DNA from 4 places in the Streptomyces sp. NPDC059787 genome. Region 1 is predicted to be linked to each of the others. Evidence: riboswitches for the same ligand, from Rfam matches in the RefSeq annotation. Region 1 holds a riboswitch; each other region holds the start of a gene.

Region 1 (3,791 bases):
CGGCACCGACCGGCTCACCGGCGACAGCGGCATCGCCTCGGTCACCGCGGCGACCTTCTTCGTCCGTGTCGTGATGTCGCCGTTCGCGCATCCCCTGTTCACCGTGCTCACCGGGATCGGCTTCGGCATCGCCGCGCTGTCCACGGACCGGCAGCGGGCCCGGCGCGTGCTGCTGCCGCTGGGCGGGCTGCTCCTCGCGATGGGCGTGCACGCGCTGTGGAACGGCTCCTCGGCGCTCGGCCAGTACGGCTTCCTCGCGGTGTACGTGGCGTTCATGGTGCCGGTGTTCGGGCTGCTGACCTGGCTGGTGGTGTGGACGCGGCAGCGGGAGCTGCGGACCGTACGGACGGAGCTGCCCGCGTACGTGGCCGCCGGGTGGATCGACGCGGCGGGACCGTTCGCGCTGGGCTCGATGCGGGCTCGGCGCCTGGCCCGGCGGTACGCGCGCCGCCACGGTGGGAAGGCGGCGGCGCGGTCGGTCGCCGAGTACGAGGCGTACGCGACGTCGCTGGCGTTCCTGCGGCACCGGGGGCGGCTCGGGCGGGCGGGGACGGACTTCATCACACGGGAACGCGAGCTGCTGCTGGAGCTGTGGCACCGGCGGGGAGCGGCCCGGCCGGCCCTGGAGCACGCGGCCCGCGCGACCGTGCCCCGGGTTCCGGCCGCCGCGGCGCCTTGGGCGGGGTACGGCGCATACGGCGGCTACGGTGGGTACGGCGGCTACGGGCATCCACCGCACGGACAGCCGCCGTACGGGTACCCGTACGGCGCGTACGACCCGAACACCCGCCGATCCTGACGGACCCGCACCACCCCGGAAACACCTGACCGGCAGCCCTGACGTCGGGGGGTCGTCGCCGGGACTGCCGGGGTTCAGGGCGTGGAGGCCCGCTCGCTCAGACGGTGAGGCCCTTGCTCTGCAGCCAGGCCAGCGGGTCGATGCCCGAGGCGGAGCCGTCGGGGTGGACCTCCATGTGGAGGTGGGCGCCGGTGACGTTGCCGGTGGCGCCGACGCGGCCGATCACATCGCCGGTGTTGACCTTCTGGCCGACGCTGACGCTGATGGAGGACTGGTGGGCGTACCAGATCTCGGTGCCGTCGTCGAGGGTGAGCACGGTCTTGTAGCCGTAGGAGCCGTCATAACCGGCGGAGGTGATCGTGCCGGTGTGGACGGCCTTGAGCAGGGTGCCCGTGGGGGCGGCGAAGTCGAGGCCGGTGTGGTGGCCGGAGGACCAGTAGGCGCCGGCCTGACCGAAGGTCGAGGAGATGGTGTAGGAGGAGGTCGGCAGCGCGTACTGCTTGGCCAGCTCGGCGAGGCGCTCGGCCTCGGCCTTCTTCCTGGCCTCCTCCTCCGCCTTCTTCTTGGCGGCCTCGGCCTTGGCCTTGGCCTCCTTCTCCGCCTTGGCGGCGGCCTCGGCGGCCTGCTTCTCGGCGGCGGCGACGGCCTCGGCGGCGGCCTTGGTCTCGGCCTGGCTCTGCTGCTGCTCGACCTGGGCCATGATCCGGGTGCGCAGCGCCTCACCGGCGCCGGAGGTGCCCTGCTCGGTGTCGGCGGCGGTCATGCCGAGGGTGCTGAGGGGGGTGGCCGATCCCTCGGGGGTTTCCTCGTCGGAGATGAGGGAACCCACGTTGGGGAGGTCGGGCATGGAGATCGAGACCGGCGGCTTGCCGGTCTGGGCGCTGGCCATGCCGCCGGCGCCGACGGCGGCGATGACGCCGACGCCCAGGACGGTGGAGCTGCGGGCGAGTCCTCCGCCGCGCTGCTTGGAGACGCGATGCCGGCCGCGTACGGGACGAAGGGACTCCGCGGTGGGGTTCCACTCCTCGAAGGGGCCCTCGTCGGTGTGGCCGGCGCCATAGGCGAAGGTGTCGCTCGGCTTGAACGGGGCCTCGGGGGCAGGCGGGTTGGACGCCACGTGGGCGCGCTCCTTCCTTCCGTCTTCGCCTACCGGGTTAGCTGACGGGTTCGGAGCGGGAAGGTCTCCTACGCGCGTATACGAGCCGTGTTGCCACGGCGGTATCCACGCGATTCACCCCATGGTGGTGGTTCCCCGGTTCCCTCGCGGGATTCGGCGCGTGCGCACGGAGCCGCCTTCTGTGACGGCTGGGACGACCGCGCTGCGTTATCGAACGTTAATAGACGCGAGGGCCGTATTCCAAGCCGTTCCTCTTGATCGTTAACGATTCCCGGGGGGACTTAAGTGTCACGAGCGGCCAAAAAAGGGCGAGTTGACCGCACCTCAGGCCGTCTCGGGGGGCGGGTGGTTTCTGACCGTGCGTCAGTTGTTATGCGCTGCGGGGTGGATCGCTCACATTGAGTGAGAACGGGGAGCGGGCGGCGACGGGCGGGAAACGGAAAACACCGAGGGCCGGAATCCTTTGGATTCCGGCCCTCGGCCTTCAGTAGCGGGGACAGGATTTGAACCTGCGACCTCTGGGTTATGAGCCCAGCGAGCTACCGAGCTGCTCCACCCCGCGTCGGTAGGACCAGTGTACGCCATCAGCGGGACATGGCGCACACCCATGACCGGCGGCCCGGTCTCAGCGGCCGAGCAGATGGCCGTTGGGTGCCTTGGCACGGTCCTCGTGCTCCGGCAGGACGACGACGGTGGCGCCCCCGTCCGCCAGCACGCCGCTGCCGTCGGCGTCCGCCACGAACGTGTCCGGCTCGCGCCAGGCCGTGACCACCCTCCGCACCCCCGCGTCCAGGACCAGCCGGGCACAGGGCGCAGGGCGGGACGCGCGGCGGGCGCAGGGCTCCAGGCTGGAGTACACGGTGGCGGTGACGAGCCGGGGGTCCGTGGGGTCGATCCTGGCGAGCGCGGCCTCCTCCGCGTGCACCACCGGGTCGGTGCCCTCCCGGGAGTGGCCGCGCGCCAGCTCCGTACCGTCGGCGGCCACCACGACCGCGCCCACGCTGAACGCCGTCTCCGAGGGCGGGCACTCGGCGGCCAGCTCGCAGGCGAGGGCCAGCCAGTGGTGGTCGGCGGCGGAGGGCAGCGGGCCGGTGCCGGGGGCGGTGGGTTCGTAGCGCGTCAGGACGACGTCGCCGACCTGGCGGGTCTCGACCGTCCGCAGCCGGCCGCCCTGGTAGGAGCCGGGGCCGAAGAGGCGGGGGGCCTCCGCATCGCCGACGAACAGCGGGGCGAGGACCAGCTGGAGCTCGTCGGCCAGCCCCTCGGTGAGGAGCTGCGTGTGGACCGTGCCGCCGCCCTCGACCATGAGCCGCCGCACCCCGCGCTCGGCGTGCAGGTGTTCCAGCAGCCGCCGCCAGTCGAGCTCGGCGCCGAGCGGGACGACGTCGGCGGCGAGGCCGAGGGCGTGGGCACGCTCGGCGCCCACGTCGGTCGTGTAGAGGACCTTCTCGCCGCCGGTGTGCCAGAACCGGGCCGCCGGGTCCAGGTCGCCGGATCCGCTGACGGTGACCTTGAGCGGGTACTCGGCCCGGCCGTCGGCGAGGCGGGCGGCACGTCGCTCGGGCGAGTTGACCAGCAGCCGGGGGTTGTCGGCGCGGATCGTGCCGGCGCCGACCAGGATGGCGTCCACGGACGCCCGTACCTCGTCGACCCGGTCGAAGTCGGCCGGGCCGGACAGCAGCAGCCGCTCGGGGCCGGTGTCGTCCAGGTAGCCGTCGAGGGAGACGGCGGCGGACAGCAGGACGTACGGGTGCGGCATCGGCGTACTCCGGGTGGGGCAGGTGTGGGGGTCCAGTCTGCCGGTCAGGGCTCGATCAGCCCCACGCGGATGGCGTACCGGGTGAGTTCCAGGCGGTCCCTCAGGCCGAGCTTGGC
Region 2 (3,791 bases), on a different contig from region 1:
CGGTCGCCGATGCCCCGCTTGGGGACGTTGAGGATACGGCGCAGCGGCACCGAGTCCTCGGGGTTGGCGAGCACCCGCAGGTAGGCCAGGACGTCCCGGACCTCCTTGCGCTCGTAGAAGCGGACACCGCCGACGACCTTGTAGGGCAGGCCGACGCGGATGAAGATCTCCTCGAAGACACGGGACTGGGCGTTGGTGCGGTAGAAGACGGCGACGTCGCCCGCCTTGGCCTCGCCCGCGTCGGTGAGGCGGTCTATCTCCTCGGCGACGAACTGGGCCTCGTCGTGCTCGGTGTCCGCGACGTACCCGGTGATCCGCGCGCCCGCGCCGGCGTTGGTCCACAGGTTCTTGGGACGGCGCGACTCGTTGCGCTCGATGACGGCGTTGGCGGCGCTCAGGATGGTCTGCGTGGAGCGGTAGTTCTGCTCCAGCAGGATCGTGGTCGCGTCCGGGTAGTCCTCCTCGAACTGGAGGATGTTGCGGATCGTCGCGCCGCGGAAGGCGTAGATCGACTGGTCGGCGTCGCCCACCACGCACAGCTCGGCGGGCGGCACCTCGGGCTCGGACGGTGCGCCGGCGGGGCGCTCGGAGGTGCCGACGAGCTCGCGGACCAGCGCGTACTGGGCGTGGTTGGTGTCCTGGTACTCGTCGACCATGACGTGCCGGAAGCGGCGGCGGTAGTGCTCGGCGACGTCCGGGAAGGCGCGGAGCAGATTGACCGTCGTCATGATCAGGTCGTCGAAGTCGAGGGCGTTGGCCTCCCGCAGCCGCGACTGGTAGAGCGCGTAGGCCTGGGCGAGGGTCTTCTCGAAACCGTCGGCGGCCCGGGCGGCGAAGTCCTCCTCGTCGATCAGCTCGTTCTTCAGGTTGCTGATCTTGGCGCTGAAGGACTTCGGCGGGAAACGCTTGGGGTCGAGGTCCAGGTCGCGGCAGACCAGGGCCATCAGACGCTTGGAGTCGGCGGCGTCGTAGATCGAGAACGACGACGTGAAGCCGAGCTTCTTGCTCTCGCGGCGCAGGATGCGCACGCACGCGCTGTGGAACGTCATGACCCACATGGCGCCCGCGCGCGGGCCGACGAGCTGCTCGACGCGCTCCTTCATCTCGCCCGCGGCCTTGTTGGTGAAGGTGATCGCGAGGATCTGGCCCGGATGGACGTGCCGCTCGGCCAGCAGGTGGGCGATGCGGTGGGTGAGCACGCGGGTCTTGCCGGAGCCGGCGCCGGCCACGATGAGCAGCGGGGAGCCGGAGTGCACGACGGCGGCGCGCTGGTTGTCGTTCAGCCCTTCCAGCAGCGCGGCGGCGTCGATCACCGGGCGCGGGGCGCCGTCGCGGTAGTAGGTGTCCCGGTCCGGCGGCACGTCGAACTTCCCGCCGAACAGGTCGTCCGGGATCTGCTCCGGTCCGTGCTCGTCCTCGGGCGGTGGCGGGGGCTCGCCCTCGGGGCCCCGCTGGGCCTGGAGGTCCGCCAGGAAGCTGTCGTCAAAGAGGCTGCTCATCGCTCTCCGAGTCTAGGCCGCCCCACCGACAACCCGGGGCCACCCCGGGAACATCCCCGGAATCCTGCGGCCGGGACGGGACGCGCACCCTCCAGAACCAGCGCCTCACCCTGAGTGACACCGCACACAAGGTCACGAAAATGTATCGGGCATATCACCCATCAACCTTCACAGGGGCCACACCAGTTGGCTACGGTGCGGGCGGGCCGCACGACCCCCACCGGCGAACCTCGCCGGGCCGCGCGGCCTCCGCCGAGTCCGTCACTGCCCTCACGGCAGCCGGAGCCGGGGACCCACCGAGACCATGGGGTGAATCGGCCCACTCCCTCACGGAGCGGCCGTAGGGCAACCCTTCCGAACCACCCGCCCGAACCCGACAGCTAACCCGGTAGGCGGAGCTTTGGAAGGAGTCGCCTCCCTTGGCGTCGCACCGCAAGTCGCGCACCCCCGGCACGCGCGTGGCAGGCATACGGACCCCGGCCCTCGCCACGGCCGCCCTGACCTCCGTGGCCCTGCTGTCCCAGACGGCCACCGCCGCCCCCTCCGACGACGGCAGGCCGAGCCTGGAGGAGGTCGAGAAGAAGGTCGACGATCTCTACCGCCAGGCGGAGTCGGCGACCGAGAAGTACAACGCGGCCAAGGAGAAGACCGCGAAGCAGCGCAAGCAGGTGGACACGCTCCTCGACGACGTGGCCAAGCGCACCCAGAAACTCAACGAGGCGCGGGCGGAGCTGGGTTCCTTCGCCGCCGCCCAGTACCGGACCGGCGCCGGTGTCCCCGACACCGCGACCTTCCTGCTCGCGGACACCCCGCAGGACATCTTCGACCAGCGCCAGGTGATGGACCGGATGACCGGCCGCCAGAAGGAAGCGGTCGACGACTACGTCACCCGGCAGTCCGAGACGATGAAGAAGCGCCAGGAGGCCACCGAGAGCCTCGAGACGCTCACCGACACCCAGGGCGACCTGAAGACGGCCAAGGCCACCGTCCAGAAGAAGCTCACCGACGCGCGCGAGCTGATGTCGAAGCTGACCGCCGAGGAGAAGGCGCGGCTCGCGGCGATCGAGAAGGAGAAGCAGAAGGAGGCCGCCCGCAAGGCCGCCGAACTCGCCGAGCAGCAGAAGGCCCAGGAGGCCGCCGCCGCCCAGCAGGACAGCGGCACCTCGGGCAGCGCCTCCGGGTCAGCGGGCTCGGCCACCACGCCGTCCACGTCGACGGACTCCTCGTACGCCGCCAAGGCCGAGAAGGCCCTCGCCTTCGCCCGCGCGCAGATCGGCAAGCCGTACGTCTGGGGCGCCACCGGCCCCGGCTCCTACGACTGCTCCGGCCTCACCCAGGCCGCCTGGAAGGCCGCCGGCGTCACCGTTCCGCGCACCACCTACGACCAGGTGAACGCGGGCACGACGGTCCCCGTCTCCCAGGCCCGACCCGGTGACCTGGTCTTCTTCTACGACGACGTCACCCACGTGGGCATCTACATCGGCAACGGGATGATGATCCACGCGCCGAAGCCCGGCACGTACGTCCGCGAGGAGTCGATCTACTACGACGGCGAGTCCTCGATCCACAGCGTGGTGCGCCCCGCCTGACCCGCTCGGGAGGGGCGGGGACGGCCCTCCGGCGTCGTCCCCGTCCCGCTCCCCCTTTCCGTGCTGGTCCGTGCCACGGCACGCGGCGCCCGCACTCCCCCTGCAAACGCCGACGGCGGTGACGCTGTCCGCGTCCACCGCCGTCGGCACCCCCCGGCTCGGGGTCCGGGGCATGTTCTGCCGTGGGCCGCGGTCACGTCCGGGCCCGTGGAGCGGGGATCAGGTCCACAGCACCGCGATGAAGACGTTCGTCACGGTCAGCAGCCCGACCAGACCGAACAGGCCCTTGTCCACCTTCTCGTCGTCCCGCTTCACGTACACCAGACCGAGGATCACGATCAGCAGGGCCAGCTTCACGCCGATCTTGATGTTGTCGACGGAGTAGTCCTGGGCCTGGTTGAGGCCGACCAGGACCACACCGGTGACCAGCATCGTCAGCGCGCCGTGCAGCATCGCGGGGACGAACCGGGCGGTGCCCGCGCCCATCGCCTTCATCTGGGTGAGGAAGCCGCCGAGGAGCGACGCGATGCCGATGATGTGCAGACCGACGAAGAGGTGGATGAGTACGTCCATGAGGCCGGAGCCTAGCCATAGCCGCCTCGTAGCACTCCGGCGCCCTCAACCGTCCTTCCTCCGCCATATCGGTCATCACTCCGAGTAAAGGCTACGAAGCCGGAACGGGATCCTGGTCACTTACGGTCAC
Region 3 (3,791 bases), on a different contig from region 1:
TCCCCCGACCGGGACATCTCGCTCTACGTCAACTCCCCCGGCGGCTCCTTCCACGCCATGTCGGCGATCTACGACACACTGCGCTACGTCTCCTGCGACGTGCAGACGATCTGTCTGGGCCAGGCGGAGGGCGCCGCCGCGCTGCTGCTGGCCGCCGGCACCCCGGGCAAGCGGCTGCTGCTGCCCGGTTCCCGTCTGGTGCTCCGCCAGCCCTCCCTCCTGGAGCCGGTCGAGGGACAGACCAGCGATCTGGCGATCCAGGCCGAGGAGCTGGTCCGCATCCGGTCGCGGATGGAGGAGATCCTGGTCCGGCACACGGGCCGCAGCGCGGAGCAGGTCCGGGCGGACATCGAGCGGGACAAGGTCCTCGACGCGCAGGCGGCGGTGGAGTACGGCCTGGCGGACCGGATCGTGCCCGGCCGCAGGAACCTGTTCCCCGCCTCCGGCGCGAGGTGAGCCGCGGATGCTGCCACCGGAGCTGCCGCCGCTGCCCGCGCTGACCCGCGCGGAGGCCGAGTTGATCGACCGTTACCTCGAGGCCGTCGACCTGCTCGGCCGGGTCAACCCGGCCCTGGGCGGTGACACCTACCGCGGACTGCGCGCGGCTCAGGCGCTGGTCGGCAAGGCCGTCGCGCTGCGCGACGCGCTGACCCTGATGCACCGGCGCGGCGAGAGCGAACTGCACTCCGACACACTGGCCCGGGCCCTGCGCGTGCTGGACGGCGAACGGCGCACGGCCAGGGTCACGCTGCCGCCGGCCCCCGGCAGTTGACCCCCGTCGGCCCCGGACGGCGGCCCCGGTCGGCGGTGCGTCCCGGCCGGGGGTTGAAACGGACCAAACGGCGTACCCCCGTCCGGCGTAGACGAACCTGCTGTTTTCGGGCGCACGGAGTTGCGCAACGCGCGTACCGCACGGACGGAACGGTGCTTTCCACCCCTGGTCCGCGGCTCCCCCGGGCCCTCGGCGGGGGCCCGAACACGGAGGCGTCCACCCGAACGGGTGATTGGTGAGTAACAACACAAACCCCACGTTCCGTTGGGATTTCGATCGCGCCATGAGCCAAGATCCCTGACTGACGACAAGACCCCGCCGCCGCGGCGGGGCGATCCGGGCGGACGCCGAGTCCTGCCGCCGCCCGGATGACCGGTCGACAGGAGTGGATCGGCAGGAGTGGAGGACCCAGGCACGACGGGCCGCCGGGACGTCAGTTCCGAGCAGTCCTTGGGGTGAAGCCGCACATGTGCGGCCGGGCCACTTCGCCAGCCCGAATCCGACAGGTCATCCTTCACAGGCGGCTGACGAAGGGTTGCGCATGACTGCGCTCAATCGTGTCCCGTCTCTCATGGCCCGGGCCGGCACGGCCTCGGCCCTCACCCTGGCCGCCGTGGGCGGCTCCATCATGGTCCCCGGCGCCGCCTCGGAGGCGGCCGCCGCGGGCCTGGCCACCAAGGCGCTGAACATCGCCGCCTCCAAGAAGGGCTCGCCCTACAAATGGGGCGCCACGGGACCGTACAGGTTCGACTGCTCGGGTCTGACGCTGTACTCGTTCAAGAAGGCGGGCAAGAAGCTGCCGCGCACCGCCGCCCAGCAGTACAACAAGACGCGCCACATCTCCGCCGGGAACCGCAGGGCGGGAGACCTGGTGTTCTTCCATTCGGGTGGCTACGTCTACCACGTCGGCATCTACGCGGGTAAGGGCAAGATCTGGCACGCCCCGAAGACCGGGGACGTGGTGCGCCTGCAGAAGATCTGGACCCGCAGCGTCTCGTACGGCCGGGTGAGGTGACCGCGGCGGGCGGCGGTGCCCCGGGGCACCGCCGCCCGGTCACTGCTCCTGCTGTCCCGCCGCCGTGACCGCCTCGGCGGCCTGGACGGTCCACGGGAGTTCGACCGACACGGTCTTGCCGCCCTCGCGCGTGGGGCGGATTCTGAGCCTGCCGCCGCACTCCGCGGTCAGCCAGCGGATGATGACCAGCCCGCGGCCGTTGTCCTGCTGGACCGCCGCGGGCAGCCGCTTGGGGAACCGCGGGTGGCTGTCCGTGACACCGATGTGCACCCGTTCGTCACGGACCAGGACGACGTCCACGGTGAACGTGGGCGACTGCCCGAACGTGTGCTGCACCGCGTTGGTGGCGAGTTCGGAGACGATCAGCCGGATGGTGTCGCACAGTTCCGCGTCCGCCGGCATGCCCCATTCCTCCAGCGTGCCCACCACATGGGCACGGGCGGCCGACACCGAGGCGGGATCGCTCGGCAGAGTGACGGATGCTTCCAGATGGTCTGCCATGGCGACGTCGTCCCTTTCCCACGGGGCCGCAGTCCGACACGGAGCGGATGGTTCGAGTACGGTCCCGCACTGGTGCTTCGCCGCCAGACTGCCATCCCCGCACGGCGCAGGACGGCGATCCACCAAGATGTGCATATATCTGTCGCTCAAAACGGTGAACTCTGCGACGGGAGACCGTATCCGGGCGACCCGGAAGGAGTAAGGAGAAGTCCATGCAGCACGGTCCCGCGGTGCGCCGCCGGAAACTGGGTGCCGAACTGCGCGCGCTGCGCACCTCGGCGGGACTCACCAGCGGTGAGGCGGCCCGCCTTGCGGGCTGGCACCAGTCGAAGGTGAGCCGGATCGAGACGGGTACGAGCGGGGTGAAACCGGCCGACGTGCGGTTACTGCTCGACGCCTACGGCGTGGCCGACCCGCAGCTGCGGGAGTTGCTGCTGGTGCTGTCGGGCTCCGGTGACGGCGACGGACGGCATCACTGGTGGCACGCCTACCGGGGCGTACTGCCGCCGACCTACCGGGACTTCATCAGCCTGGAGTCGCAGGCGAGCGCGATGCGCACCCTGGAGACCACGGTGATCCCGGGGCTGCTGCAGACACCGGAGTACGCGCGCGCCGTGACGGAGGCGGCCCTGGAGGACGCGTCGGAGGAGCGCCTGGACGCGCTGGTGGAGGTGCGGCTGGCCCGGCAGGACGTGCTGCGGGCGACGCCGCCGCTGGAGCTCAGCGCGGTCCTGGACGAGGCGGTGCTGCGCCGGGAGGTCGGCGGTCCCGGCGTGATGGCCCGTCAGCTCAACCGGCTGGTCGAGGCGGCCCGGCTGCCCCAGGTGCGGTTGCAGGTCCTGCCGTTCAGCGCCGGCGCGCACATCGGCGTGACCGGCCCTTTCGTAATCTTTTCATTTTTGCGCACTTCTGATCTGGACGTGGTTGTTCTCGACCACTTGACGAGTAGCCTCCATCTGGAGCGGAAAGAAGACCTCCGGGTGTACTCGGAGGCCTTCGACGCCCTCTCGATCCACGCCCTTTCACCCGAGGACTCGTTGGATTTCATCGCCGGCGCAGCCGCCGGCGCGTAAGGAGGCACGATGCCCGTACCGCCTCGGACCATCCCTTCCGGCCTCGCACTGCGCGATGTGAGGTGGCTGCGCAGCAGCTACAGCACGGGGGCGAACAACTGCGTGGAGACGGCCCGGCCGGCCGCCGGCCCCCTGGCCGGACTGCTCGCCGTGCGCGACTCCAAGGCCCCGGACGGGCCCGCGCTGCTCTTCTCCCCCGCCAGCTGGACGGAGTTCGTGACCGCGGTCGGCTGACGACCCGACCGGTCAGCCCGTCGTCGGGCGACGCACGGCCGTGTCCCGCCGACTCATGGCCGCGTCTCGCCGATCACCCGTACAGCGCGTTCGATCTCCGCCCCGGACAGGTCCGCGCGGGCGGTCAGTCTGAGCCGTGAGACACCGTCGGGCACGGAAGGAGGACGGAAGCAGCCCACGGACAGACCGGCCGCCC
Region 4 (3,791 bases), on a different contig from region 1:
TCTTCAGCGAGTCCTTGTACTCGGCCGGACCGCGCCCCATGTCGAGCAGGCCGATGCCCTCGGCCGCCGCCGCCTCGGCCATCCGCAGATGCAGCACCAGACCCGGCGAGTACTTCGCGAAATCCGGGTCGTACGCCGGGAACCAGCAGGCCAGGACGGACGCCGAGCGCAGCCCGAAGTGCGCGGCGACGGGGCGGTCCCCGGCGTACAGGACCGACAGCGTGCCCGTGCACTGGGCGGCGCGGGTCTCGGCGAGCCGGCCCACGAGCCGGGCGATCCACTCCTGTGCGAACCGGTCGCGCCGCCCGGTCCTGCGGTACTGCGCCGACTTCCACTCCACCAGCGCGCGCAGCGCGGCCGGGTCGCGCTCGTCGAAGACGAACCGCACGGTCCCGGCCTGGCGGCCCAGCCTGCGCTCCTTGGCCAGCGTGGTCTTCAGGAACTTCGGCGACTGGGTGCGCAGCACCGACTCGTACGCCTCGTAGCCCTTCTCCACGTCGATGACGTAGGTGGCGTGCTCCTCGGCCGCGTACGGCACGAACAGCCGCTGGCCCGCCTCCAGGTTGTCGAAGGCGAAGCTCGACACCGAGCAGCCCCGCAGCAGTTCGTCCGTCTCCAGGGCGACACCGGGGCCCAGGACCGCGCCCTGGCAGTCCGACACCCCGAGCCCGATCGCCCGGCCCTGCCCCAGCGCACCCCGCTCGTACGGCAGGAAACCCACCGGCTGAGCGCCCTCGTACAGCACGGCGACCCGGGCCCGCGGGCGCACCCGGGCCACGGCGACGCTGAACTCCGGTTCCATGAACGGGTTGCGCGGTGCGTCCGTCGCGGCGCGCAGTTCCCGCCAGCGCTCCCGCTCCCCCTCGCCGAGCTCCCCGGGCCTCAGCACACGCATGCGTCCACTGCTCACCTGACCCCCCGATCAAGTCCCCCCTGGACCCTTGGAAGGTACCGCCCCGGACCGGGCGGACGGTAGATAGCGGACCATGTTCTTGCCAAACGGTGAAAGAGACCTGAACCGGTCCTTACCCGGCGTCGAGAGAAGTCGAGAGAAGGGAACCGCACCGAAAGCGAGCGCAAACGGGCACGGTGAATCGGACCGTCGGGTTGTCCGTATTCTCTGATCATGGCCGCACCCACCGCGTACTCACTCATCGCCACCGACCTGGACGGGACGCTGCTGCGCGGCGACGACACCCTCTCCGACCGGTCCCTCGCCGCGCTCGCGCGGGCGGAGCGGGCCGGCGCGCGACACCTCGTGGTGACGGGGCGCCCGGCCCCCAGAGTGCGGCCGCTCCTGGACGACCTCGGCTGCACGGGGCTCGCGGTGTGCGGACAGGGCGCGCAGGTGTACGACGCCGGCGCGCACCGGCTGCTGTGGTCCGTCACGCTGGACCGGGAACTGGCGGAGACGGCGCTCGGCAAGATCGAGGCCGAGGTGGGGGAGGTGCACGCCGCGGTCGACCAGGACGGGGTCGACGGGCTGACGCTGATCGAGCCCGGCTATCTGATGCCGCACCCGACCCTGCCCGCGGTGCGGGTCGAGCGGCGGGCCGAGCTGTGGGACCGGCCGATCAGCAAGGTGCTGCTGCGCCACCCGGACCTGTCCGACGACGCGTTGGCGGCGGCGGCCCGGTCGGTGATCGGGTCACTGGCCACGGTCACCATGTCGGGGCCGGGCACCGTGGAGCTCCAGCCCTGCGGGGTGACCAAGGCGACCGGGCTGGCGCTGGCCGCCGAGCACCTGGGGCTGAGCCCGGCGCGGACGATCGCCTTCGGCGACATGCCGAACGACGTCCCCATGTTCGACTGGGCGGCCCACGGCGTCGCCATGGCCAACGCGCATCCCGAACTGAAGGCGGTGGCGGACGAGGTCACCACGTCGAACGAGGACGACGGCGTGGCCGTCGTCCTCGAGCGACTGTTCGGCGGGGCGATGACGCTCGCCCGTCAGCGGGTGGCTCAGTACGCGCCGAAGACGTTGTCGATGGAGCCGTAGCGGTCGGCCGCGTAGTTGCAGGCCGCCGTGATGTTCGCGATCGGGTCGTACGGGTCGAAGGCGGTGCCGGGCACGTGGTAGGCCGCGAAGGTCGGGTCGATGATCTGCAGCAGACCCTTCGACGGGGTGCCGGCGGCGGCGTTGGAGTCCCAGTTGTTGATGGCGTACGGGTTGCCGGAGGACTCGCGCATGATGTTGCGGTGGATGGCGTCGTAGCTGCCCGGGATGCCCTGCTGCGCCATGATGTCCAGCGACTCGCGGATCCAGCCGTCGAGGTTGTCCGGGTACGCCGTCACGGAGGCGGCGGTCGTCGGCGTCGTCGGCTCGGTGGTGGCCGCGGAGGCGCTGGTCGCGCCGAACAGCGGCAGGGCGACCATGGCGACGCCGGTGCCGGCGACGGCGAGGGAACGGGCGAGGCGGCGGTTGCCGAAGCGGCTGAGCTGACCGAAAGCAGGCATGTCTGGGTTCCTCTCCTACGCCTGCGAGGTGAGCTGTCGGGTTCGGGCGGGAGAGTGCCCGGCCGTGCCCCTGCGGGCATGGCTTCACCCCTAGCCGTCCCGGTGCGATGTCCGGTGCGGCGGCTTACCTGGGTCCCCCACTCCTGCCGTCTTGAGTTCGTCGTCGGGTGTGATGCGGGCGGCGGCAGGATTAGGCGTCCACCCGGCAGGCCCGGAACGTATGCGAGAGCACATGTCGGAAACAAGCGCGGGCATCACAGAAGGTGCCGTTTGATCTTGTGATGGGGGTTTTGGGGTGCTTGATCCTTTGCTACTGCCAAGGGTCAACTCGGCGTCGGGGGAAGGGGGAAGGGGGATGGCGGCGGTCGGTGGGGGTGCCGGATCGCGCGTGACCCACTTCACTGGGGATCACCTGTGAGCGCATTTTTCGCCAAGGGGAATTAGCTCTGTATTTACGGCAAATCGGACGTCGGGGCGGGCAGGATGGTCCGCGTGGCGAGGCGGGGCCCGGGAGGCGGGTCGAGGAGTGGATTGCTACGTCCGGGAAAGCCGAAGAATGTCCGTTGTTATCAGCCGATCAAAAGCACTCCGCTCCTGATCCCGTACCGCCCTGCCCGTAACGCCGGGCGCTGGCGGTGATCGGAACATGACCGGATACGCTGACTTGAGTGGTGGCAGCGACCTATCGACATTCCGTGTAACCGCCAGTGGGACACCAGCAGACAGGAGACCCCTCGTGACCGTCGTCGGGCCGTTCGGGCTGAGCGTGCGGGACCAGGCTCTGGAAGCCGATGTCCAGGCCGGAATGACGGCTGTCGAGGAAGGGCTGCTCGAAGCCACCAAGAGTGAGGTCCCCTTCATCACGGGAGCCGCCCAGCACCTGGTGCGGGCCGGCGGCAAGCGGTTCCGTCCGCTGCTCGTGATGCTCGCCGCCCAGTTCGGCGACCCCTACGCGCCCGGTGTCGTGCCCTCGGCCGTGGTCGTGGAGCTCACCCATCTGGCCACGCTGTACCACGACGACGTGATGGACGAGGCCGAGGTGCGGCGCGGCGTCGACAGCGCGAACGCCCGCTGGGGCAACTCCGTCGCGGTCCTCACCGGCGACTTCCTCTTCGCGCGGGCCTCGCACATCCTGGCCGACCTCGGTCCTGAGGCCGTGCGGGTGCAGGCCGAGGCGTTCGAGCGGCTGGTCACCGGGCAGATCCTGGAGACCGCGGGACCGCAGGACGGCCGCGACCCGGTCGACCACTACCTGGACGTGCTCGGCGGCAAGACCGGCTCGCTGGTCGCCGTCGCCTGCCGGTTCGGCGCGATGATGTCCGGCGCCGACGAGA

The links. A riboswitch is a leader RNA that binds a small molecule or an ion and turns the genes downstream of it on or off. The one in region 1 is predicted to bind cyclic di-AMP.
Region 2: it holds a riboswitch for cyclic di-AMP, as region 1 does, so the genes downstream of both, ACFV5H_RS01855 (NlpC/P60 family protein) here and ACFV5H_RS36625 (M23 family metallopeptidase) in region 1, are expected to answer to the same signal.
Region 3: it holds a riboswitch for cyclic di-AMP, as region 1 does, so the genes downstream of both, ACFV5H_RS27845 (C40 family peptidase) here and ACFV5H_RS36625 (M23 family metallopeptidase) in region 1, are expected to answer to the same signal.
Region 4: it holds a riboswitch for cyclic di-AMP, as region 1 does, so the genes downstream of both, ACFV5H_RS00855 (transglycosylase SLT domain-containing protein) here and ACFV5H_RS36625 (M23 family metallopeptidase) in region 1, are expected to answer to the same signal.

The regions. Positions count from the first base shown of each region.
Region 1 covers NZ_JBHWHX010000080.1:2,732-6,522, reverse strand. Annotated here, with positions in the region: gene ACFV5H_RS36630 (PrsW family intramembrane metalloprotease) at 1-799, shown strand, start outside; gene ACFV5H_RS36625 (M23 family metallopeptidase) at 897-1,916, opposite strand; cyclic di-AMP (ydaO/yuaA leader) riboswitch at 1,928-2,085, opposite strand; tRNA gene ACFV5H_RS36620 (tRNA-Met) at 2,405-2,478, opposite strand; gene ACFV5H_RS36615 (dihydrofolate reductase family protein) at 2,542-3,675, opposite strand; gene ACFV5H_RS36610 (response regulator) at 3,720-3,791, opposite strand, start outside.
Region 2 covers NZ_JBHWHX010000001.1:372,988-376,778, reverse strand. Annotated here, with positions in the region: gene pcrA (DNA helicase PcrA) at 1-1,499, opposite strand, end outside; cyclic di-AMP (ydaO/yuaA leader) riboswitch at 1,740-1,911, shown strand; gene ACFV5H_RS01855 (NlpC/P60 family protein) at 1,919-3,088, shown strand; gene ACFV5H_RS01850 (hypothetical protein) at 3,308-3,661, opposite strand.
Region 3 covers NZ_JBHWHX010000035.1:75,596-79,386, reverse strand. Annotated here, with positions in the region: gene ACFV5H_RS27855 (ATP-dependent Clp protease proteolytic subunit) at 1-456, shown strand, start outside; gene ACFV5H_RS27850 (hypothetical protein) at 464-772, shown strand; cyclic di-AMP (ydaO/yuaA leader) riboswitch at 1,108-1,310, shown strand; gene ACFV5H_RS27845 (C40 family peptidase) at 1,314-1,787, shown strand; gene ACFV5H_RS27840 (ATP-binding protein) at 1,827-2,288, opposite strand; gene ACFV5H_RS27835 (helix-turn-helix domain-containing protein) at 2,501-3,361, shown strand; gene ACFV5H_RS27830 (DUF397 domain-containing protein) at 3,371-3,595, shown strand; gene ACFV5H_RS27825 (8-amino-7-oxononanoate synthase) at 3,649-3,791, opposite strand, start outside.
Region 4 covers NZ_JBHWHX010000001.1:174,813-178,603, forward strand. Annotated here, with positions in the region: gene ACFV5H_RS00845 (GNAT family N-acetyltransferase) at 1-895, opposite strand, end outside; gene ACFV5H_RS00850 (HAD family hydrolase) at 1,127-1,999, shown strand; gene ACFV5H_RS00855 (transglycosylase SLT domain-containing protein) at 1,963-2,457, opposite strand; cyclic di-AMP (ydaO/yuaA leader) riboswitch at 2,463-2,630, opposite strand; gene ACFV5H_RS00860 (polyprenyl synthetase family protein) at 3,194-3,791, shown strand, end outside.